3 regions of the Ensifer sp. NPDC090286 genome follow, and region 2 is predicted to be linked to each of the others. Evidence: riboswitches for the same ligand, from Rfam matches in the RefSeq annotation. Region 2 holds a riboswitch; each other region holds the start of a gene.
The links. A riboswitch is a leader RNA that binds a small molecule or an ion and turns the genes downstream of it on or off. The one in region 2 is predicted to bind cobalamin.
Positions count from the first base shown of each region.

Region 1: another riboswitch for cobalamin. It lies ahead of nrdH (glutaredoxin-like protein NrdH); the one in region 2 lies ahead of ACIQUG_RS16485 (aromatic ring-hydroxylating dioxygenase subunit alpha).
Region 3: another riboswitch for cobalamin. It lies ahead of ACIQUG_RS08035 (CbtB-domain containing protein); the one in region 2 lies ahead of ACIQUG_RS16485 (aromatic ring-hydroxylating dioxygenase subunit alpha).

Region 1 covers NZ_JBIVYF010000005.1:252,937-260,387, reverse strand. Annotated here, with positions in the region: gene metE (5-methyltetrahydropteroyltriglutamate--homocysteine S-methyltransferase) at 1-1,266, shown strand, start outside; gene ACIQUG_RS25445 (acyl-CoA thioesterase) at 1,263-2,054, shown strand; cobalamin riboswitch at 2,207-2,434, shown strand; gene nrdH (glutaredoxin-like protein NrdH) at 2,823-3,044, shown strand; gene nrdI (class Ib ribonucleoside-diphosphate reductase assembly flavoprotein NrdI) at 3,057-3,473, shown strand; gene nrdE (class 1b ribonucleoside-diphosphate reductase subunit alpha) at 3,443-5,596, shown strand; gene nrdF (class 1b ribonucleoside-diphosphate reductase subunit beta) at 5,706-6,680, shown strand; gene ACIQUG_RS25420 (multidrug effflux MFS transporter) at 6,764-7,451, opposite strand, start outside.
Region 2 covers NZ_JBIVYF010000003.1:248,441-255,891, forward strand. Annotated here, with positions in the region: gene ACIQUG_RS16470 (BA14K family protein) at 1-69, opposite strand, end outside; partial or broken gene ACIQUG_RS16475 (glycoside hydrolase family 25 protein) at 443-1,480, shown strand; gene ACIQUG_RS16480 (2Fe-2S iron-sulfur cluster-binding protein) at 1,702-2,796, opposite strand; gene ACIQUG_RS16485 (aromatic ring-hydroxylating dioxygenase subunit alpha) at 2,798-4,042, opposite strand; cobalamin riboswitch at 4,146-4,347, opposite strand; gene ACIQUG_RS16490 (DUF6656 family protein) at 4,665-5,264, shown strand; gene ACIQUG_RS16495 (L-threonylcarbamoyladenylate synthase) at 5,342-6,316, shown strand; gene ACIQUG_RS16500 (FAD-binding oxidoreductase) at 6,459-7,451, shown strand, end outside.
Region 3 covers NZ_JBIVYF010000001.1:1,615,632-1,623,082, reverse strand. Annotated here, with positions in the region: gene ACIQUG_RS08070 (glycoside hydrolase family 26 protein) at 1-139, shown strand, start outside; gene ACIQUG_RS08065 (DUF982 domain-containing protein) at 297-536, opposite strand; gene ACIQUG_RS08060 (GntR family transcriptional regulator) at 815-1,537, opposite strand; gene ACIQUG_RS08055 (DUF1194 domain-containing protein) at 1,651-2,445, opposite strand; gene ACIQUG_RS08050 (glucoamylase family protein) at 2,593-3,936, shown strand; gene ACIQUG_RS08045 (ferric iron reductase) at 3,957-4,808, shown strand; gene ACIQUG_RS08040 (CbtA family protein) at 4,850-5,644, opposite strand; gene ACIQUG_RS08035 (CbtB-domain containing protein) at 5,842-6,018, opposite strand; cobalamin riboswitch at 6,059-6,322, opposite strand; gene ACIQUG_RS08030 (TetR/AcrR family transcriptional regulator) at 6,321-7,013, opposite strand; gene ACIQUG_RS08025 (NAD(P)H-binding protein) at 7,118-7,451, shown strand, end outside.

The DNA of each region.
Region 1 (7,451 bases), on a different contig from region 2:
GCTTTCGCCGTCCAGAAGCTCGATGAATTAAGCCTTCTCGCCCGTGCCTTCGAGCCGGGGCTTGCCAATCCGGAAAGGGTCTTTGCGGCCTCGAGCGAAGCGGCCAAGGCGCGGCTGACGTCGCTCAGGATCCATGATCCGCTGGTCGCCGGCCGGTTGAAGGCATTGACCGCCGCCGACAGCCAACGCCAATCGCCCTTCCCCGCCCGTCGTGCGCTTCAGGCGGAAAGATTGTCGCTGCCGCTCTTCCCGACGACGACGATCGGCTCCTTCCCGCAGACGGCAGAAGTCCGCCAGGCCCGATCGCTGCATGCCAAAGGCGAGCTCAGCTATGTCGACTACACCGCCTATCTGCGCCAAGAGACCGAGCAGGCCGTGCGCTGGCAGGAGGAAATCGGCATCGACGTGCTGGTTCACGGCGAGTTCGAGCGCAACGACATGGTGCAGTATTTCGCCGAGCAGCTTTCCGGCTACGCCTTCACCCAAGGCGGCTGGGTACAGAGCTACGGTTCGCGCTACGTGCGCCCGCCGATCATCTTCGGCGACGTTTCCCGGCCGAACCCGATGACGGTCGAATGGGCGGCCTTTGCGCAGTCACTGACCGATCGCCCGGTCAAGGGCATGCTGACGGGTCCGGTCACCATGCTGCAATGGTCCTTCGTGCGCGACGACCTGCCGCGGTCGGTCGTGTGCCGGCAGATCGCGCTGGCGCTTGGCGACGAAGTCAGGGACCTAGAGGCATCGGGCATCGCCGTCATCCAGATCGACGAGCCGGCGCTGCGCGAGGGCCTGCCGCTCAAGGCCGCCGACCGCAAGGCCTATCTCGACTGGGCGGTGGAGTGCTTCCGCCTCAGCGCCGCCGGCGTCGGCGACGCCACCCAGATCCACACCCACATGTGCTACTCCGAGTTCAACGACATCATGGCGGCGATCGCGGCGATGGACGCCGACGTCATATCCATCGAGACCTCCCGGTCGAAGATGGAACTGCTTGGCGCCTTCACCGGAAGTGCCTATCCGAACGAGATCGGCCCGGGCGTCTACGACATCCATTCACCGCGGGTGCCGGCGGTGGATGAAATGGTGCACCTCATCGAGCGCGCGACCGAGGGGCTGACGCCGGCGCAGATCTGGGTCAACCCGGATTGCGGGCTGAAGACCCGGCGCTGGGAGGAAACCCGGCCGGCGCTTGTCAACATGGTGGCGGCGGCGCGTGCCCTGCGCCAGGCCTTCGCGGATGATCCCCGCAAGGCGCTTCGCGCATGACGGACCACACGGAAGCGGCGTCGGGGGAAACCCCGGTGCCACAGACCCTCGTCGATATCGTCTTTCCCGGCGACACCAATCATCACGGCACCCTCTTTGGGGGTGCCGCATTGGCGCTGATGGACCGGATCGCCTTCATCGTCGCCACCCGCCACGGCCGCGTTCCCTTCGTCACCGCCTCCTGCGACCGGATCGACTTTCGCGCACCCGCCCGCATCGGCCAGATCGTCAGTTTCTCTGGCCGCCCGGTGCGCGTCGGGCGGCGCTCGATGGTCGTCGACGTCGAGATGGTGGCCGAAGACCTTGCGACCGGCGGCCGCGATCTTTGCTCACGCGGACAGTTCACCATGGTTGGGATGCCGCGGGACAAAGGTGCCGACTGGCACCTTCCGCCGCTCGCCGAGCCCGCGCCGGCTGCTCCCGCCGCCGATTTCGTCGGCATGACCGACATCGTTTTTCCGGGCCAGACCAACAGCGCCGGCGCGCTCTTTGGCGGCGATGCACTCGCCCAGATGACGAAGGCGGCCTTCGTCGCCGCGACCCGGCTGACCGGCAAAGCGATGGTGCTCGCCTCCTGCAGGAGCGATTTCAAGCGGCGTGTCGCCGCCGGAACGATCGTCGACACGCTGGCGCGCGTCACCCGGACCGGACGCAGTTCCACAACGATAGAGGTCGAGCTCTGGTCGGAAGAACTGCTCAGCGGCGGGCGCCTGCTGACCGTCACCGGGACTTTCGTGATGGTGGCCGTCGACAGCCGCAACCGCCCGGTTGCGGCCTTCGCCGCCTGAGCAAGCCGGGGGCGCCGCTCAATGGCGCCCTCGGTCCACAGGATTGATTGCGCGCCGCCATTTACTCCCCGTTATCCACACCGAAAAAGAAAAGACCGCTGCACCCCCGCCTTCAGCATATAGAACCTATTGACGCAGATTTGCGATGAACTACTATATCTAGTGTTCGAGGTTCTTCCGATTCGCAAGGATTGGGAGCTAAGACGGGAATACGGTGCGCCGGCGGGTTTTCCGCTCAGGCTATGCCGTAGCTGCCCCCGCAACTGTAGACGGCGAGCAACTGTCCGGAATTGGACCACTGAGGCATGAGGCCTCGGGAAGGTCGGGATGGAAGCTTTGACCCGTAAGCCAGGAGACCTGCCTCGAGCAACAAACGTCCACGGGCGGGGTGTCCGGAGGGGTTGAGTGCGTGGCAGGATGAGCCTGCCCGATCGTCTCGACATCTCCCCGGCAGCCTGTCGAAAGCTTCGGGGTGAAGTCATGTCAGTTTCTTCCAGTTCAGATCCACCTTCTGCGGACGGGTGCGCATTGTTGCGCGCCTGATCGAAAGGCCGCGCCCTGAGAGCCCGCATCTGCGGAAATTCCGGAGCGCCCGACCAGAACGAGCCGGCCCGGCTGCCTAATCGACCTTGGGCCAGCTTGCCGACATCCACTCCGATCGAGGCGACCGGGGAGCGATGTTTCGTGCCCTATCGCCAAGCCCACGGTTCGCGTTCGCGCGACCCGCCGATTTTTTGCGCCCATTTGCCAGACCCTCACGAGGAACCCATGTCGATCACAGTCTACAGCAAACCCGCCTGCGTCCAATGCACCGCCACCACCCGCGCGCTTGACCGCCAGGGCATCGACTATCGCATCGTCGATATTTCCGAGGATTCCGATGGCTTCGCGCTGGTGCAGGATCTCGGCTACCGGCAGGTTCCAGTGGTCGTCGCCGGCGAGCGGCATTGGGCGGGGTTCCGCCCGGACATGATCAGCGCGCTTTCCTGAAGGAGAGAAGCGATGGGGCTGATCGTCTATTTTTCCAGCCGCTCGGAAAACACCCATCGCTTCGTCGAGAAACTCGGCCTTCGCGCGGCCCGCATACCGCTCAAGGAAAGTAAGGATGCACTTACGGTTTCGGAGCCCTATGTGCTCGTCGTACCGACCTACTGCGGCGACGATGGCCGAGGTGCCGTGCCGAAACAGGTGATCCGCTTCCTGAACGACGCGGGCAACCGCTCTCACATCCGCGGCGTGATCGCAGCGGGCAACAGCAATTTCGGCGCGACCTACGGGATCGCCGGCGAGGTGATCTCGGCCAAGTGCCGGGTGCCCTACCTCTACCGGTTCGAGCTGCTCGGAACCGACGAGGACGTCGCCAATGTCAAAAACGGGATGGAACGATTTTGGACGTCACAACACTCGAACGCCCCCTGAAGGCGACGGAAGCGGCGCTGGATTACCACGCGCTGAACGCGATGCTGAACCTCTACGACGAGGAGGGGAAGATCCAGCTCGACAAGGACCGGCAGGCGGCGAAGCAATACTTCCTGCAGCACGTCAACCAGAACACGGTCTTCTTCCATAACCTGCGGGAAAAGCTCGATTATCTGGTGACCGAGGGCTACTACGAGCAGGAAGTGCTGGACCAGTATTCGTTCAACTTCGTGCGCGATCTCTACGACCACGCCTATTCGAAGAAGTTCCGTTTCCCGACCTTCCTCGGCGCCTTCAAATATTACACGTCCTATACGCTCAAAACCTTCGACGGAAAGCGCTACCTGGAACGCTACGAAGACCGCGTCTGCATGGTGGCGATGGCGTTGGCGCGCGGCAACGAGGCGCTTGCCCGCGACCTCGTCGACGAGATCATTTCCGGCCGTTTCCAGCCGGCGACGCCGACCTTCCTCAATGCCGGCAAGAAGAGCCGTGGCGAGCTCGTCTCCTGCTTTCTGCTGAGGATCGAGGACAACATGGAAAGCATCGGCCGCGCCATCAATTCGGCGCTGCAGCTTTCCAAGCGCGGCGGCGGCGTGGCGCTGTCGCTCACCAACATCCGCGAGATGGGCGCACCGATCAAGCAGATCGAGAACCAATCCTCCGGGGTCATCCCGGTCATGAAGTTGCTGGAAGACTCGTTCTCCTACGCCAACCAGCTTGGCGCGCGCCAGGGTGCGGGTGCTGTCTACCTGCATGCCCACCACCCCGACATCATGCGCTTCCTCGACACCAAGCGTGAGAACGCCGACGAGAAGATCCGCATCAAGACGCTGTCGCTCGGCGTCGTCATCCCCGACATCACCTTCGAGCTCGCCCGCAACAACGAGGACATGTACCTGTTCTCGCCCTATGACGTGGAGCAGGTCTATGGCGTGCCGCTCACCGAAATCTCGGTGACGGAGAAGTATCGCGAGATGGTGGAGGATGCCCGCATCCGCAAGCGCAAGATCAAGGCGCGCGACTTCTTCCAGATCATCGCCGAGATCCAGTTCGAGAGCGGTTATCCGTACATCATGTTCGAGGACACGGTGAACCGGGCAAACCCGATTGCCGGCCGCATCACCATGAGCAACCTCTGCTCGGAAATCCTGCAGGTGAGCGAGGCGAGCGAATTCAACGACGACCTCTCCTACAAGCACATGGGCAAGGACATCTCCTGCAACCTCGGCTCGCTGAACATCGCCGCTGCCATGGACAGCCCGGATTTCGGCCAGACCATCGAGACCTCGATCCGTGCGCTGACAGCCGTCTCCGAAATGAGCCACATCTCGTCCGTGCCCTCGATCGAAAAGGGCAACGACGACAGCCACGCGATCGGCCTCGGGCAAATGAACCTGCACGGCTATCTCGCGCGCGAGCGCATCTTCTACGGTTCCGAAGAAGGCATCGATTTCACCAACATCTATTTCTACACGGTGACCTACCACGCCATCCGCGCATCGAACCGGCTGGCGGTCGAAAAGGGCAAGAGCTTCGCCGGCTTCGAAAACTCGAAATACGCCTCTGGCGACTATTTCGACAAATACACCGAGGCCGAATGGCTGCCGGCGACCGAAAAGGTGAAGGCGCTGTTCGAAGAGGCCGGCATCGCCATCCCGACCCAGGAAGACTGGCTGGAACTGAAACGGGCAGTGATGGAAGGAGGTCTCTACAACCAGAACCTTCAGGCCGTGCCGCCGACGGGCTCGATCTCCTACATCAACCATTCGACGTCCTCGATCCACCCGATCGTGTCCAAGATCGAGATCCGCAAGGAAGGCAAGATCGGCCGCGTCTACTACCCGGCCGCCTTCATGACCAACGACAATCTCGAATATTACCAGGACGCCTACGAGATCGGCCCGGAAAAGATCATCGACACCTATGCGGCGGCCACCCAGCACGTCGACCAGGGCCTGTCGCTGACGCTGTTCTTCCGCGACACGGCGACGACCCGCGACATCAACCGCGCCCAGATCCACGCCTGGAAGAAGGGCATCAAGACCATCTACTACATCCGCCTTCGCCAGATGGCGCTGGAGGGCACGCAGGTCCAGGGCTGCGTTTCCTGCGCTCTGTAACTTTGCATTCCAGCAACTGCCCAAGCTGCCCCTCACCCTCTCCCCGCACGTGGGGAGAGGGTGAGGGCAGGCGGATGTGGGGCCGACACGACCCAAAAAAGGCTAACCAATGAACATGCACACCAAACCCGCAAGCCGCATCCGCGCCATCAACTGGAACCGCATCGAGGACGACAAGGACCTGGAGGTCTGGAACCGGCTCACCGGCAATTTCTGGCTGCCGGAAAAAGTGCCGCTCTCCAACGACATTCCCTCCTGGGCGACGCTTAAATCCGAGGAGCAGACGCTGACGATCCGCGTCTTCACCGGGCTTACCTTGCTCGACACCATCCAGAACGGCGTCGGCGCCGTCAGGCTGATGGAGGATGCCGCCACGCCGCACGAGGAGGCGGTGCTTTCCAACATCTCCTTCATGGAGGCGGTGCACGCGCGCTCCTATTCCTCGATCTTCTCGACGCTCTGCCTGACGCCGGATGTCGACGACGCCTATCGCTGGTCGGAGGAAAACGAGTTCCTGCAGAAGAAATCGGCGCTGATCATGGCAGAGTATGCCTCCGGCGATCCCTTGAAGAAGAAGGTCGCGAGCGTCTTCCTCGAAAGCTTCCTGTTCTATTCCGGCTTCTATCTGCCGATGTACTGGTCGAGCCGCGCCAAGCTCACCAACACCGCCGACATGATCCGCCTGATCATTCGCGACGAGGCGGTGCATGGCTACTATATCGGCTACAAGTTCCAGCGCGCTTTGGAGCGTCTGAGCGAGGAGCGCCGCCAGGAGATCAAGGATTTCGCCTTCGACCTGTTGCTCGAGCTCTACGACAACGAGGCAAAATACACCGAGGCACTCTATGACGGCGTCGGGCTCACCGAAGACGTGAAGAAGTTCCTGCACTACAACGCCAACAAGGCGCTGATGAACCTCGGCTACGAGGCGCTGTTCCCGGCGGAAGCGTGCAAGGTCAATCCCGCCATTCTGTCGGCCCTCTCGCCGAATGCCGACGAGAACCATGACTTCTTCTCCGGCTCCGGCTCTTCCTATGTCATCGGCAAGGCGGTCGCGACCGAGGACGAAGACTGGGATTTTTAAAGACAGCCCATCCGGTCACACCTGAAAACAAAAGGCCGGCGAGGAACACCCTCGCCGGCCTTTTGGTTCAGCAATAGCAGCCCCTATTCCGCAGCGACCACCCGGCTGCGGCCGATCGTAGCCTGGGTCAGCAGGAAGGCGGCAAGGGCGCAAGCGGCAATCGCGCCGGCCATCGGCAGGGCCGTGCCGTCGAAGAAGATGGTCGCGACCACCATGGCGACGGCAGCGGTGACGAAGTGCAGCGTACCCATCAGCGCCGACGCCGTGCCGGCGATCTCGCCGTGGTCTTCGAGTGCCAGCACCGCCGAGGTCGGGATCACCAGGCCGAGCACGCCATAGCCGACGAACAGGAAGGCAGCCATCACGGGCAGTTGGTTGAAGCCGAGGCTCATGACGATGAACATAGTGACCATGGTGAGCGCGAAGGCGCCGACGGCAAGATGCATGACGCGCACCAGCCCAAAACGCTCGCCGAGCCAGCCGGTCGCCTGCGACACCGCGAAGAACGACACGGCGTTCATCGAAAAGGCGATGCTATATTGCGTCGGCGTCAGCCCATAGTGGTCGATCAGAACGAAGGGTGAGTTGGCGAGATAGACGAGGAACCCGGAGATCCCAAGCCCGCCGATGAAGGTGAGCGTCAGGAAGTTGCGGTCGGACAGGAGCAGGCGGTAGGCGGCAAGCGCGCTTGCAATGCTGCTGTCGGCGCGATCCTTTTTCGGCCGGGTCTCCTCAAGTTGGGTCGACAACAGGATCAGGCCGATAAAGGCG
Region 2 (7,451 bases):
CACCAGCACGGCCGCCGCAACGGCCACGGAAAACCACCGGCCCATCCCGGACTTCAGCACGTTCTTCATCAAATCCCTCCATCACCGAAAGCATGTTGCGCGCCCCCGGCTTCGGGTTGCCGCGACATTTCAACCTTTTCCATGATTTCACCCCGACCGAGGCCGATCCGGGGATGTCCCTCAGCCGGGAAATCCGAAATCGACCGATAACGCATAAGTCACCGGTTTTGTTCCATCTTCCGCGTCCTTCGGGATCAGGCTGCGAGGCCGACACCCGTTGCCGTGGCGCGCTTTGCCGCATCATCGACTACCTGACGCGATCATGAAAGCAATTGCTTATATACAGCCGCAGGTCGGTATACATTCGCGCGCCGCTCCCGCACAGTCCGCGCGGGGGCTGGGATTTACGATGCGTTAACGATACTGTCGGCAATCTCAGAGAATGGCAAAGCGGTGTATCTCCACGACAGGGATGATTCTGTGCCTCGCGACCTTCATCGGTCTGGCTTTCGCGGCGGCGATCGCACGCGCCGGTGAACTGGAGCCCTGGAAGACCAAATCGAACGCCATCATCGTCGACGCCTATGAGATGAACAGCATCGACTGGGAAACGATGCTTGGCGACAAGCGCATTTCCGGCTTCATCGCCAAGGCCTCCGACGGCCTGCCCGAAAGCTTCTCCTGCACCGGCGACCACAACGGAGACACCTTCAACCACTGCAAGACCATGTGGCGCAAATACGCCGTCAGCCGCGAACTCTACCAGACCCGCCGGATGATTGCCCGCTCGCACGGACTGCTGTGGGGTGCTTATCACCTCGCCCGTCCGGGCAATCCCGTCGACCAGGCGAACCATTTCCTCGACTATGCCGAGCCGCGTGACGACGAGCTGATGGTGCTCGATCTCGAAGGCATCGACCCGGACAAGTACATGTCGCTCGAGGACGCCGCCATCTTCGCCGGGCACATCAAGACCCGGACCGGGCGCTACCCGATCCTCTACACCAACCACATCACCGCCAAATACATCGCCGCGCACCGGGCCAAACACCGGCTGCTGTCGCGTCTGCCACTCTGGTACGCCCGCTACAAGCCGGATATCCGCCAGGTCTTCCCGATGGGCAACTGGGACAGTTACGCGCTGTGGCAGTTCTCCTCGGGCATCAACTGCGGAAAGCGCCGATGCCCCTACCGTGTGCCGGGAACGCTTGACGACATCGACGTCAATGTGGCGGCGATGTCGCCGCCGGCCCTGAAAGCGATCTGGGCTCAAGGCGCCTTGCTGCCGGAAAAGCCGCTACCGCTGATGCTCGTCGCCCAAGCCGAGCGGGGAACGGGCATGCAGGCGGTCGCACGGGCAACTGCGATGTTTAGCGAGCCGCTGCTCGTCAGCCGCGCCGACGCTGCGAGCGGCGCCGGCAGCGGCGTCGACATGATGGTGACCGGCTCGATCGATTTCGCCCGCCAGGAGCGCGCCCTGCAGGTGGCGATTGCCGGAAATGAAGCTGCCCAGAGCACATGCCCGAAAACGGCGACCGGCACCGACGCCCCGGCAAGCGTTTCGGCCAATCCGATCCCCTGCACCGCGCCCTAAGCCTGTCGCGTGAAAAAGGATCTCGCGCCAGGCTTTAAGCTCTGATCCTTTATGCACGTCGCTGCTGCAAAACCGCGGCGCACCTCTCGCGACATGCATCGACGCCCTCAGGCTTCGATCTGGACGTCGCCAAGCGGCCGTGAGCAGCAGGCGAGGATGTAGCCCTCGTCGATCTCGTCGTCGAGAATGCCGCCATTGTGGTTCATCTCGACCTCGCCCGCGACCTTCATCACCCGGCAGGTGCCGCAGATGCCGCCTTCGCAGGCAGCGCCGATGCGCACCCCATTGGCGCGCGCCGCCTGCAGGATCGTCTGGCCGGGCTTGGCCTCGACCTCCTTGCCGCTCATGGTGAAGGCAACCTTGGCCGCCTGTATCTCGCCCTCGTCTCCGGCACCGGCGCGCACGGCGATCTCTTCGGCGGCGGGTGCTGCCGCCGGCTGGAAGCTCTCCTCGTGATAGCGGCCCATGTCGAAACCGGCCGTCTTCAGCATCTCGCGCACGCCGCGCATGAAGGGCTCGGGGCCGCAGCAAAAGACGGTGCGGTCCATGAAATCGGGCGCAAGCAGCGGCAGCTTGGCGCCGTCGATGCGGCCGCGCAATCCGTGCCAACCGTGGCGCGCCTCATGCCCCTCGACGATAAAGCCGAGGTTGAGCCCGGACATCTGGGTGGCGAGCACTTCCAGTTCCGAACGGAACAGCAGATCGTCCGGACGACGCGCGCAGGAGATGAAGGTCACATCCGTCTCCGGCACGCAATCCGCCATCCAGCGCGTCATCGACATCATCGGCGTGATGCCGGAGCCGGCCGAGATGAACAGGTACTTGTCGCCGGGATGACGAACGAAGCTGAAATCACCGAGCGGACCGAAGGCCCGGAGCTTCATGCCCGGCTTCAGGTGGTCGAACATCCAGCGGGTGCCGATGCTGTCGGCCTGCGCCTTCACCGTGACAGCGATTGAAAGCGGCCGCGACGGCGTCGACGACAGCGTGTAGGTGCGCATGACCGGCTCGTCGGCGACCGGCAGTTCGAGCGTTACGAATTGCCCGGGCAGATAGCGGAACCAGGCGGGCTTTTCGGCTCGGAAGCTGAAGGTCATGACATCGGCGGTCTCGACGACAGCCGATGTGCATTCGAGCATCTGCTGCCGATCGATCCAGACATGCAGCGCGTCGAAATGGTGAAACGAGGAGGCCATCTGCATGTCAGGCGACCCTTGAAAGGGGAGCCGCGTCGCCAGAAAGGCGCTGCTCCATGAACTTGCAGTACCACTCGACGAACTGCATCACGCCGCCTTCGTGCTCGGGCGAATAGGGACCGGGCTCATAGGCCGGCGAGCGGATGCCGAAGGCATTCTCCTCGACGATCTGGCGATCCTGATCGTTGGTCTCGGTCCAGACATGCGTCAGTTCCTCGAGGTGGTAATCGACGCCTTCGACCGCATCCTTGTTGACCAGCCACTTCGTCGTCACCTGGGTAAGTTCAGGCCCGAGCGGCAGCACGCGGAAGGTGATGGCGTGATCGGCGAGCACATGGTTCCAGGTGGTCGGGTAGTGGAACATCAGAAGCGTGCCGATCTGGCTCTGGGAAACATCGGCCGACAGAGCCCGCCTGACGGCGCGCGCGCCCGACATGGTGTAGCTTTCGGCATTGTCGACAAGCGGCATGCGGGCGGCGCGGAACTGGCCGGTTGGCGACATCCTGAACTCACTCGGCAAGCCTTCGGCCTCGCATTTCGCCCAATGTTCGGCGATCACGGGATCATCCTTGGCGCCCTGCACACCGGTCGCGGTCGGGGCTTCCGGATAGGTGCGGCAGAGTTCCGGGTGATTGGCGGCGCAATGATAGCATTCGCGGTTGTTTTCCCAGACGAGCTTCCAGTTGCCCTTCTCGACGATGGTGCTTTCGAACGCGACCTTGGTTTCGCCGAGCCGGTGCGGCGCGAGATAGGGCAAGGCCATCTCGCGGAACGCGGTGAAATCCATCGGCTTTTCCGACAGGTTGATGAAGATGTAGCCGCCGACCGTTTCGCAATGGATCGGCTTCAGGCTGTGGGCTGCCTTGTCGAAATCCTCCCCCATCTGCCGGGCGAAGAGCAGCGAGCCGTCGAGTTCGTAGGTCCACTGGTGATAGGGACAGACGAGCTTGGCCGACGAGCCCTTCTGTTGCGTGCAGACGCGCGAGCCGCGATGGCGGCAGGAGTTGTGCAATGCCCGGATCGTGCCCTGGCGATCGCGGGTGATGACAACGGGGTAGTCGCCGACCTGGACGGTGAAATAATTGCCGGCCCGCGGGATCTCGCAGTCATGGCCGATGAACAGCCAATCCTTGTACCAGATGTTTTCCAGATCCTGCCGATAGTAGTCGGGATCGATGTAGAAGGCCCGATCGAGGCTGTAGCCGTCGCGCCGGCCCTTCAGCTTTCGAAGCATATCGTTTCTGGTTTCCATGTCCTGTCCTCATGCGCCATGTCTTGGAGAGGCAGGACAGGAACCCGCACGGGCACACGCCCATGCGTTGTCGGCTCCGATCCGGCTGCCCGCCGCAACCCGTTACGGTTATGTCCGTCAAGGCTGGTTTCCGGGCTCAGGAGCGGTCCCTTCGGACCAGCCCGGCGCCTTCCCGGACGAACCGTCCAGTGGCCTTTGCCGAGGCTTTCGCTCCACCACCGTTGCGGGGGCAGCGCCGGGATTTGACCGGCTTCCCAATTCTCCGCCTTCTCTTCGAAGACGGCACCTTGAGTAAGGATATGTAATCGCGGAAACCGCCCTGGCAGCTGCCGGATAGCGACATCCAATTCCAGAATGACGACACGGGAAAAACCGCCATCAACGGCGCCTGTCTTAGAATTTTTACACTACAAACATATAGATAGCTCACATGTTGGGCATTTGCCGCCTTTTGCGGCGCGGGCGGCGCAGACGCGGGAAAGCTTCGCCCGTTTGCGACATCCCGTCAGATAGGGAACACTCATGATGCAGCCAGCAGGCAATCATTCATTAACCATGAGCCGCTAGCCTAGCCGGCGGACGAGAGAGGTCCTGCAGGCAGGCAGATGGCGCGCTGACGATCATGGCAAAGTTGAGATACTACGACGCGGCAGCCGAGGCGCCGCCGACAATCCCGCCGAAGACGGCGGTTCATACCGAATTCCTGCGCACGGGCCGGATCAATCGCAGGCAATGGGTGCCGAGCGAACGGCGCTACCTGAGCTATGAGGAAGTTGCGGACAGGACGGGCAAGAAGCTCAACACCGCCGGCGACACGACCCATAAGCGGATCAACGGCTTTCACACCTCGATCCAGTTCCCGAAGATGATCTTCCACCGCACGCTCGTCGGCCGGCCGCATCTCGGCTACTGTCACGTGACGGCGGCGCGCACGCCGGTTACGCCCTCCAAGGACATCACTTGGTCCTTCTACTTCGCCAACTTCTACTGCGACCTCGGCCACGAGACGCATTTTTTCGAAGGCATCCAACCCGGCTATTCGCGCATGTATTTCGCCGTCGCCATCGAACCGGGCGCGGAAGCCGGCCAAATGGTCATCAACCGCAATTTTCGTGACAACGGTCTGCTGTTTCGCACCGACGATCCCAAGGTCGCGCTGAAAAACGTGCTGATGCTCGGTGCCAAGGACGACGCGTTGCGCCGCATCATCCGCAGCCTCTGAGCCGAGCCGGTTGCCTCAAAGAAAATCGTTCTGTTTTTCCGGTGCGTCCGTTAAGGAAGCGTCGGAAAGGAAACGGCATGGCTGAGATCATCGATACGGATAGGGAACCGGACCGCGCGATCGCGCGTGCCTGCGCCGTTCTTGCCGAAGGCGAGCCGGTCGCCATTCCGACCGAGACCGTCTACGGCCTCGCCGCCGACGCCACCAATCCTGATGCGATCAGCCGCATCTACGAGATGAAGGGGCGCCCGCGCTTCAATCCGCTGATCTCGCATGTCTCCGACATGGCGATGGCCGAAGCCCACGTGCACTTCGATCCGGTTTCCCGTCAACTGGCCGAAGCCTTCTGGCCCGGCCCGCTGACGCTGATCCTTCGGCAGCGCGCCGACAGCACGGTTCATGCGCTGGCGTCCGCCGGCCTCGACACGCTCGGCATCCGCATGCCCGACGGTTTCTCCCGCCGGGTTATAGGCCGCTTCGGGCGGCCATTGGCCGCGCCCAGCGCCAATACCTCGGGAAAGATCAGTCCGACCAGTGCGGCCCATGTCGAGGCCGATCTCGGTGGAAAATTGAAGCTGATCCTCGACGCCGGCCAGGCCCAGATCGGCCTTGAATCGACGATCATCAAGGTCGATGGCGACGAGATCCGGCTGCTTCGGCCGGGTGGCCTCGATGCTGCCGAGATCGAACGCCTCCTCGGCCGTCCGGTGATCCGGCCGGAGGCGGCGGGAGCGACGATCGAGGCGCCGGGCATGCTTGCCTCGCATTATGCGCCCGGCGCTGCGGTGCGGCTCGATGCCGCCGAGGTGCATGCCGGCGAAGCCTTGATCCGTTTCGGCGGCAATCGGATTGCCGGCGAGGAACAGGCGGCCATCGTTCTCGACCTCAGTCCGACTGGCAATCTGCGCGAAGCCGCCGCCAATCTCTTCGACTACATGAAACGGGCGGATGCCAGCGGCGCAGAGACCATCGCCTTCGGGCCGATCCCTTCGGACGGGCTGGGGGAAGCCATCATCGATCGGTTGCTGCGGGCAGCCGCACCACGAGGGTAAGATAGTGCGGGGCATCTTCCGCGCGCCCGCTCTCACCGAACGGCACCCATTGCGGTTATGATCGCCGCCGACCAGGAACCGAGGATCCCATCCTCAGATCGACCGATCCGATAGCGCACAGGCGCAACGCGAAGTGAGGCCCATGACCACCCTTCCCTCTCCCGAACTCATCGCCTCCTTCGTCGACATCATCGGCAGCGCCAACGTGCTGACGGCCGAACCGGACAAGGCACGTTATCTCGTCGAATCGCGCGGACTTTATCGCGGCACGACGCCGATGGTGCTGCGTCCGGGCTCCGTCGACGAGGTCTCGCGCATCATGAAGCTTGCAAGCGCCACCCGCACGGCGATCGTGCCGCAGGGCGGAAACACCGGCCACGTCGCGGGGCAGATCCCGCGGGAGGGCAAGGCGGACATCGTTCTTTCGCTGGAACGGCTGAACCGCATTCGCGACATCGATCCGGTCGGCAATGTCATCGTCGCCGATGCCGGCTGTATCCTTGCCGACATCCAGAAGGCGGCGGACGAGCACAATCGCCTGTTCCCGCTGTCGCTCGGCTCGGAAGGTTCGGCCCGCATCGGCGGCAATCTCTCCACCAATGCCGGCGGCACCGCCGTGCTTGCCTATGGCAACATGCGCCAGCTCTGCCTCGGCCTCGAGGTAGTGCTGCCGACCGGCGAGATCTGGGACGGGCTGCGCCGGTTGAAGAAGGACAATACCGGCTACGACCTGCGCGATCTCTTCATCGGTGCCGAAGGTACGCTCGGCGTGATCACCGGCGCCGTGCTCAAGCTCTTTCCGAAGCCGCTCGGGCATCAGGTCGCCTTTGCCGGGGTCGGCAGCGTCGAGCATGCGCTCGCTTTGTTCGAAAAAGCGTCCAGCCTTTGTGGACCGGCGCTGACCGGCTTCGAGCTGATGCCGCGGCTGGGCGTCGAATTCACCGCCAAGCACATCCCCGGCGTTCGTGACCCGATGGACACGATCCATCCCTGGTACGCGCTGATCGATATCTCGACATCCGATACCGCCGAAAGCGCGGAACGGATGGTGCAGGATCTTCTGGAACAGGGATATGCAGCCGGCCTCGTCGAAAATGCCGTGATCGCCGCCAACGAGACACAGGCCAAGGCGCTG
Region 3 (7,451 bases), on a different contig from region 2:
GACCGTTGTCTTCTTCAACGACAAGGAGCCGTACAAATGGCCGCTCGGCTATGGCGCGCCGGACTGGCGGCTCGACAAGGCGGCGCTCAAGGCGCTTGCCGACCGCGGGCCGAAAGAAGCGGCCGAACTCGCGGACTGATCGCCGCGCGCGACTTTAAATCTTGCTGATCGCAGTAGAGGCGTCTTCGGTTGGGGCGACGCGCCGATCGTCCTTCGGCGCATCGTGAAAGCTTCAAACTCCGAGCGCTTGATGTGCCGGACCACGCTTGTGGTTCCGGATCATCCTGGTCGCCGGATCAGGCCAGCAACAGGCCCGATTCCCGGGCGGCGGCGGCAAAGCAGCGGCTCGCCCGGTCCGTACTCGTCAATCCATCCAGCGCATCCAGGCATCGCCTCAGGGCTGCGCGATATTCCCGTCCACGACGGCCCGGCCATTGCCGGAGCAGTTCCACGGCCTCGAACACCGTTCTGACCACAGTCTGCCGTCTTGCCGATAGTTTCAGGGGGATGGGCGTGGGAAAGAGTTTCTCGCTCATTGTATTCCTCGTTCACAGTCTTTTCGAGCGAGAGGGCAACGCGAGAGCGACGGGATGGTTCCACGTTGCTGGTCGATTTTTGTCCGTGTTGACGGCAACCGGCTCCTCTTCGGCTATGCGAGCGGGATCTTTTCGCGGGCGCATCTTCGCCGATGGCGGACGAAGGGACGTGCGGCAGGGAAGCGCCGTGGAGTTCGGACCGGTGTTGAAAGGTTTCGAAAATCCAGGCCCGGCGCAGGTTGTAGCCGCCTACCTGGAACACTGAGGCGCAAGCGGGATCAGAGTTCCAGCGCAGCCTTCAGGTCGGTCGATTTCAGAACGCGCAGGTCGAGGTCGGCTTCGATATGGTCGATGTGGTGGACCATCAGCCGTGCGGCTGCGTCGATGTCGCCGCGCTCGATGGCGTTGACGATCTCGTCGTGTTCGCTGTGGCCGCAGCTCGAAACCGTCGATTGTCCGTAAAGTGCAATGACCAGCGAGGAGCGGGCGACGAGTTCGTCCATGAAGCGGCGCAGGATCGCGTTACCGGAGAGGTCGGCAAGCGCCAGGTGGAAATCGCCCGATGCCTTGATCTCCGCACGACGGGCCGATTGGCCGCGCTGTTCGGTCAGTTGCCGCTCGGCTGCCAGCATGCGCCTGAGTTCGGCAATCTCCGCCTTGCCGATCCGGGCGGCGGCGGCGCGCACGACACCAGGCTCGATCAGCCGGCGGGTCGCAAAGATCTGGCGCGCCTCGTCGATGGACGGGTGGGCGACGAAAGCACCGCGGTTCTTCTCGACGTTGACGAGTCCTTCATAGGACAAAGCCTGCAGAGCGGCGCGCACCAGGGTGCGGCTGACATTGAAGAGTTCGCCGACGTCGCTTTCCGAAAGCTTGGTGCCAGGCGCAAGCCGCCGCTCGACGATCGCATCGCGCAACGTATCGCGGATATGCTGACTGCCGATGTCGGTGGTCGGGTCGGTGGCCAGTTCGGCCTGATGGGGCGTGGTGGTCAAGGACATGAATCGATCCGCGAAGCAACGCGCTATCTTATCGTCGGACGAGGCGAAGGGAAACGACAATCTGACGCGCAAAGGTTGCGTGCGATTACGCATGATCCTCAGGTCGGGGGAGGCTACTTGTCGAGTTCCGGATAGACCCGGTCGAGGAATCCGGGCCGCAGTTTCTCGCCGACCAGGCAGTCGGGGGCCGGGAAGGCATCGACATAGCGTATCCTCGGCGGCGGTTGCAGACCGCTGACTTCGAGCACCAGTTTCTGGCGGATCGCGATGGAGAAATCTTCGGGCTCGTGCACCGGCAGCACGAAGGAGCCGGGGCCGCCGATGACACATTCGGCATAATACTGGTCGAGCGGGCCGGTGGAAACCGACGGGCGGATGAGGATCGCAAGCCCGTTGATGGTGATGCCGCGCGCAATCGCGGTCTCGCGGGCCGGAAGCACCGGTGGGCCGATGTTGTTGGGCCCGTCGCCGGAGATGTCGATGACCCGCCGCACGCCGCTGTAAGCGTTGGAATCGATCAGTGCGGTGCCGTAGGTAATGGCGTTGGAGATCGAAGTGCCGCGCCGGGTCCCGACCGGGCGCTGCTCGATCAGCTTGGCGAAGGCATCCGCGTCGGCGGCGGTGTCGATCACCCGCCAGGCGACGACGGAGGATTCGTTCACCGTTCCAGCCCATTCGAAATAGCCGATCGCGATGCGGCCGAGCTGGCCGCTTTCGACGGCATCGAGAAAGTCGCGGTGCCGCAGCGCCTCGACATAGCCGGCCCGCTGGATGCGAGCCTCGTCGAGATCCATGGAGCCGGACATGTCGACCGCCAGGATCAGTTCGACGTCGACATTCGTCGCCTCGGCGGTCGATGGGCTCGGGCCACCACTCAATGAAAGGAGTAACGCCAACACGCTCAACATCGCTTCAACCAGTCATTGCGCGCGGTCAGATTAGAAGACTGTAACACAAGATTGGATTTCGGCGACCGTTTGGGTGTAGTTGGCCTTCACTAAAGAGTGATTTTGCCGGGTCATGCATGAGCCCGGATGCCGACCGGGAAAGGCGGGATGCAGCAGCGTAGCGAAAATACCGAGCGATTTCAGATCGATCGATTGCAGCAGGCGGCGTTCGGCTATTTCCTCGAACATTCCGATCCGGTCACCGGGCTGATCGCCGACACTGCGTTGCCGGGCGCGCCGGCGAGTATCGCTGCGACCGGCTTCGGCCTTTCCTGCTACCCGGTCGGCGTCGAGCGCGGCTGGCTTTCGCGCGGCGATGCGGCGCGGCGGGTGGTGACGACCCTGCGCTTCCTTGCCCAAAGCCCGCAGTCCTGCCACCGGCAGGCGACCGGCTATCGCGGCTTCTACTACCACTTCCTCGACATGCGGACCGGCGCGCGCGCCTGGCAGTGCGAGCTTTCGACCGTTGACACGGCGCTGCTGATTGCCGGCTGCCTGACGGCTTGCGCCTATTTCCGCCGCGACGACGCGGTCGAAGGCGAGATCCGTGCGCTTGCTGACAGGCTCTATGCGCGGGTCGACTGGCGCTGGGCGCTCAATCGCGGCGATACGCTGACGATGGGCTGGCGGCCGCCGGGGCGGTTTTTGAAACATCGCTGGCGGGGTTATAGCGAAGCGCTGCTGCTCTATGTGCTGGCACTCGGCGCGCCCGAACATGCGATCGAACCGGAGCATTATGCGGCCTATGCCGAGGGCCATGACTGGATCCCCGTCGAGGGCCGGCCGCACCTGCATGCGGCGCCGCTCTTCATCCATCTCTTCCCGCAGGCCTGGCTCGATCTGCACGCGCTGGCCGACCGACCGATGCGGGAGCGGGGAACGGATTATTTCGAAAATACCCGGCGCGCCATCGCGTTGCAGCGGGACCATGCGCGTTCCAATCCCGGACACTTTGTCGGATATGGCGAACACCTGTGGGGCTTCAGCGCCTGCCATGCGCCGCGCGGCCGAGTGCGCTTTCGCGATGGGCGCCAGCAGCGGCTTTTCGGCTATGTGAACCGCGGCGCGCCCTACGGCCCTGATGACGGCACGCTCGTGCCCTGGGCGCCGCCTGCCTGCCTGCCGTTCGAGCCTGAGGCGGCGCAGGCCTCGCTGGTGCATATGGCGGAGAGTTATCCGGGACTTCTGAACGAGGGGCGCTTTCCCGGCGGCTTCAACCCGAGCCTTGGTGGCGGCGGGCCGGAGGGCTGGATCGATGCGCGGGTCGTCGGTCTTGACCAGGGCCTCGTTGTCATGATGATCGAGAACTGGCGAAGCGGCCTTGTCTGGACGCTGATGCGCGGCATACCGGCGATCCGCCTCGGCCTTCAACGAGCCGGCTTCGACGGTGGCTGGCTGCGGCAAAGGGAGGGTGCGCGTGGCAATCCGCCCGCATCCAGCGCCAAGGGATGAGAATGGGCAACGGAGACGGCATGCGCTTGAACGACCACCGGCCGACAGCGGAGATCGCGGCGGCATTTGCGCCGCAGGCGCTGGCCGTCGCGGACCATCTGCGTGCCCAGTTTCCGGATGCTGCCGTGTCACTCGGGCCGGACAGCGAATTCAGCGCACCGGGCGACTTCTGGGCTGCGGGCAGCGCTGGGCTTGAGGCGGGGATGGCCTATCAGGATTTCTTCGGGGTCGGCATGACTGACCGGATCCGGGCGGCGCATCTGATCGCCTTCTATAGCCGCCAGCTGAGCGTAGTCCTCGGCGCGTTCCATCTCGGTGCCGGGCTGCAGCTGGAGGTCGCCGGCATTCGTTTCGAGGATTGGACGCGGCTTCACCGTGGCGCCGCAATCGCGGGCAAATGCTATCATTTTTGCCTCCAGCCGCCGGCGACGGAGCGCAAGGGTGGAGAGGAGGGCGTCAGAGCTTTCGAGCGGGGCTTCATCGCTCATCTGACGCCCGTCATTGCAGTTCTCAAGGCACGGACAGGGCTCTCGAGCGGGGCGCAGTGGCGGCTCGCGGCGGATGCTCTGGCTGGCGCGTTCCTCGAAATCGGCCGCGCGATCGGAGATGAGGCGCGCGGCATGGCCGAGGCGCTGGCGATCGTCAAGCGACCGGGCTCGCGGCTCTATTCAGATGCGCTTTGCTACGAGCAGATTGCGGCTGTCGATCCGGCAAGTGGTGAACACATTTCGCGCCAGTATCGGATCCGCTGCGGCTGCTGTCTCTATTTCAAGACGGAGGGCGGTAGCTTCTGCGACACCTGCGTCCTGCTGGAGCCGGAAGATCGCCGTGCGCGGCTGGTGACCCATCTCATGCAAAACGGCGGGGCCTGAACCCCGCCGTCGGTTTGCTGACGATCCGTGATCGGCGATCACTATGCTTTGACGAAGCGCTCGTTGATGAAGCCGGAGACGACGCCGAGCACGATCCAGAAGGCGAGCGTGGTGGCGAGTGCGGCAACCGCAAACTCTGCGCCGAGCACGGCCGGAACGTTGCTGGTGATGTCGAGCGGCTGCGGCGCACCGTAGACATGGGGCGCTGCGATCAGCACGAGGCCCGCGACCTTGGAGACGATCTCCTCGCGCAGGACGACGAGATAAAGGCCGACAGCCGAAAGCGCCACCGTTGCGAGCCACCAGGTCTGGCGGTCGCCCAGTTCGGCGGCCGGAAAGCCAGGCAGTTCCGGCGGCAGGCCGATCGCCGGCAGCATGTGCACGGCAAGCCAGCCGCAGGCGCCCCAGAGCGCGCCGTTCCGAAGCGTGATCGGGTAGCCGATCACCAGGCTGACGCCGGCGAGCAGCAGGCCGAAGCCGGAACCGGTCACGAGGTTCGCGATCAGCGTGCCGGAGAAGCGGCTCATGCCGAACATGATGCCGCCTTCCTCGTGCTCGCCCTCATGGGCATAGGCCGGCGTGATCGGCGACAGCGCGTCGAGCAAGGCGCCGAGCGGCGACACGGCTTTGAGCGACGAATGCTGGTCGTGGTTTTCCGCGGCAGGCTGTGCCGCACCCGGTTGGGCGGCGGGCTGTTCGGTGGGGGCCGGAGCCTCGCCTTCGAATTCTTCCGCATGCAGGATCAGCGGCGTGACGCGCAATTCCTGGGCGCCGGTCATGAAGACACCGGCAATCAATCCAGCCACGATCGCGGCCAGAAGCGTTCTGACAATCATCTTGAAATCCCTCGATAACGACAAAAGCCACGCGCTGCGGCGTGGTCCTTGAGCCTTCCCATTTTGCCTGTGCTGCGGATGGCTTTCGCACGCCGGAAAAACCGGGATGCACACAAGCCGACATCCGGCTCGGGCCGGATGCGTTCAGGTCCGCAGATTGTTCGATGCGGAACGTTGTTGACGTTCCGAGGCATCGGTCAGTGGCAGGGGAAGCCGTAGGAGTGGCGGGTGTCGTGCGCCGTGTCGTGCAGCACGGCCGAGTTGGCAAGGCCGGCGCCGAAGACGAGGAATGCGCCGATGAACAGCGCGATGACGCCAGCGGTCAGACGATCGCTGAGGGAGAGCGGGGTGCTCGAAATGGTAGACGTAGCCATGACAACCTCCGTGATGGCATCGGGAAATTCCCGGTTGGGCCCTATGCCCGCATCGAGTGGCAGGTTTCCTGGCTCACGGCGTTGGGCGGGAAGCCCTCGGTCTGCCTCGCCTTCCCAGTTCGGCCGCCCTCTCGCGGCCTTTCCAGTGGCTTCTTCCGGATCGCTCCGGAACGGCAAGATCGACGTCGCTCTACAGTCGCGGGGTCGGCCGTGATTTGAATGCCCAGAGTGGGTCCATCCGTCACGTTCCCGTTTACTCCCGAAACGCGTTCGCGTCCCGGGAACCAATCGATCCCAGATGATTAGGATTCTGTCATGGAGTTGTCAATTGAGCCTGCGCCGCCGCGCGGTCCATCCGCGACAAAATCCTTGATGGTCATGCGCTTGTAGGCCTCGACGATCTGGTCGCCCTCGGCGCGCTCGACCGAGACCGCAAGCCGCATGGTGCAGTCGCCGAGATGCATGATCAGGAAGGCGGCGCTGTCGATTTCCTCGCGCGGCGTCGCCGGCACAAGCCGGGCCCAGACATCGGCCAGCAGCTTTCCGCCGGCGCGGCTTTGCGCAAGGTCGATTTCGCGCAGCGCCTTGTCGGCCTGCATCGCCGACCAGATGTCGCGCATGACCGGCTCGGCGAGGAACATCTCGTAATAGATGTCGAACAAAAGCGAGAAGGCGTCGCGCAGCTCGGCGATCGAGGTCACCTTGGCCAGTTCGGCCGCGATGCACTCGTTGCAGACCGCATTGTAGCGCTCGGCGAGCGTGCGCACGATCGCCGCCTTGTCGGGGAAGTACTGATACAGCGACCCGATCGATATTCCAGCCTTTTCAGCGACTTCGCTCATGCGCATGGCGTCGCTGCCCTTTTCCTGGATGAGCGCCGTCGCGCAGGCAAGGATCTGCTCGACGCGCTCGCGACTGCGCTTCTGGCTCGGTGTCCGGCGCAGCGCAGGCTCGTCGTCAGCGGGAAGCGTGGCGGGACTTGCATCTGGAATCATGAGTAATGCTCACATTTTGACTTGACTCCTAAAATACGAGGATTTATCACATTTGCAAATGTGAGAGATACTCATGTTTGTTGGTGGAACCTCAGGAGGAAACGATGTCTCAGAAAATCACACTGGTTTTGGGCGGTACCGGCAAGACGGGGCGGCGGGTGGCCGAGCGCCTTCGAGAGCGGGGCGTCGCGGTGCGCATCGGCGCCCGTTCGGCGTCGCCTTCCTTCGACTGGACGGAAGAGCAGACATGGGCGCCGGTCCTTGAAAACGTCGATCGCATCTATGTCTGCTTCCAGCCGGATCTGGCGGTGCCGGGCTCCGTCGAGGTGATCGCCAAGTTCTCGAGCCTTGCCGTCAGCGCCGGCGTCAAGCGGCTGGTGCTGCTGTCGGGGCGTGGCGAGGACGAGGCGGAAGCGGCAGAGCGCGCGCTGCAGGCCT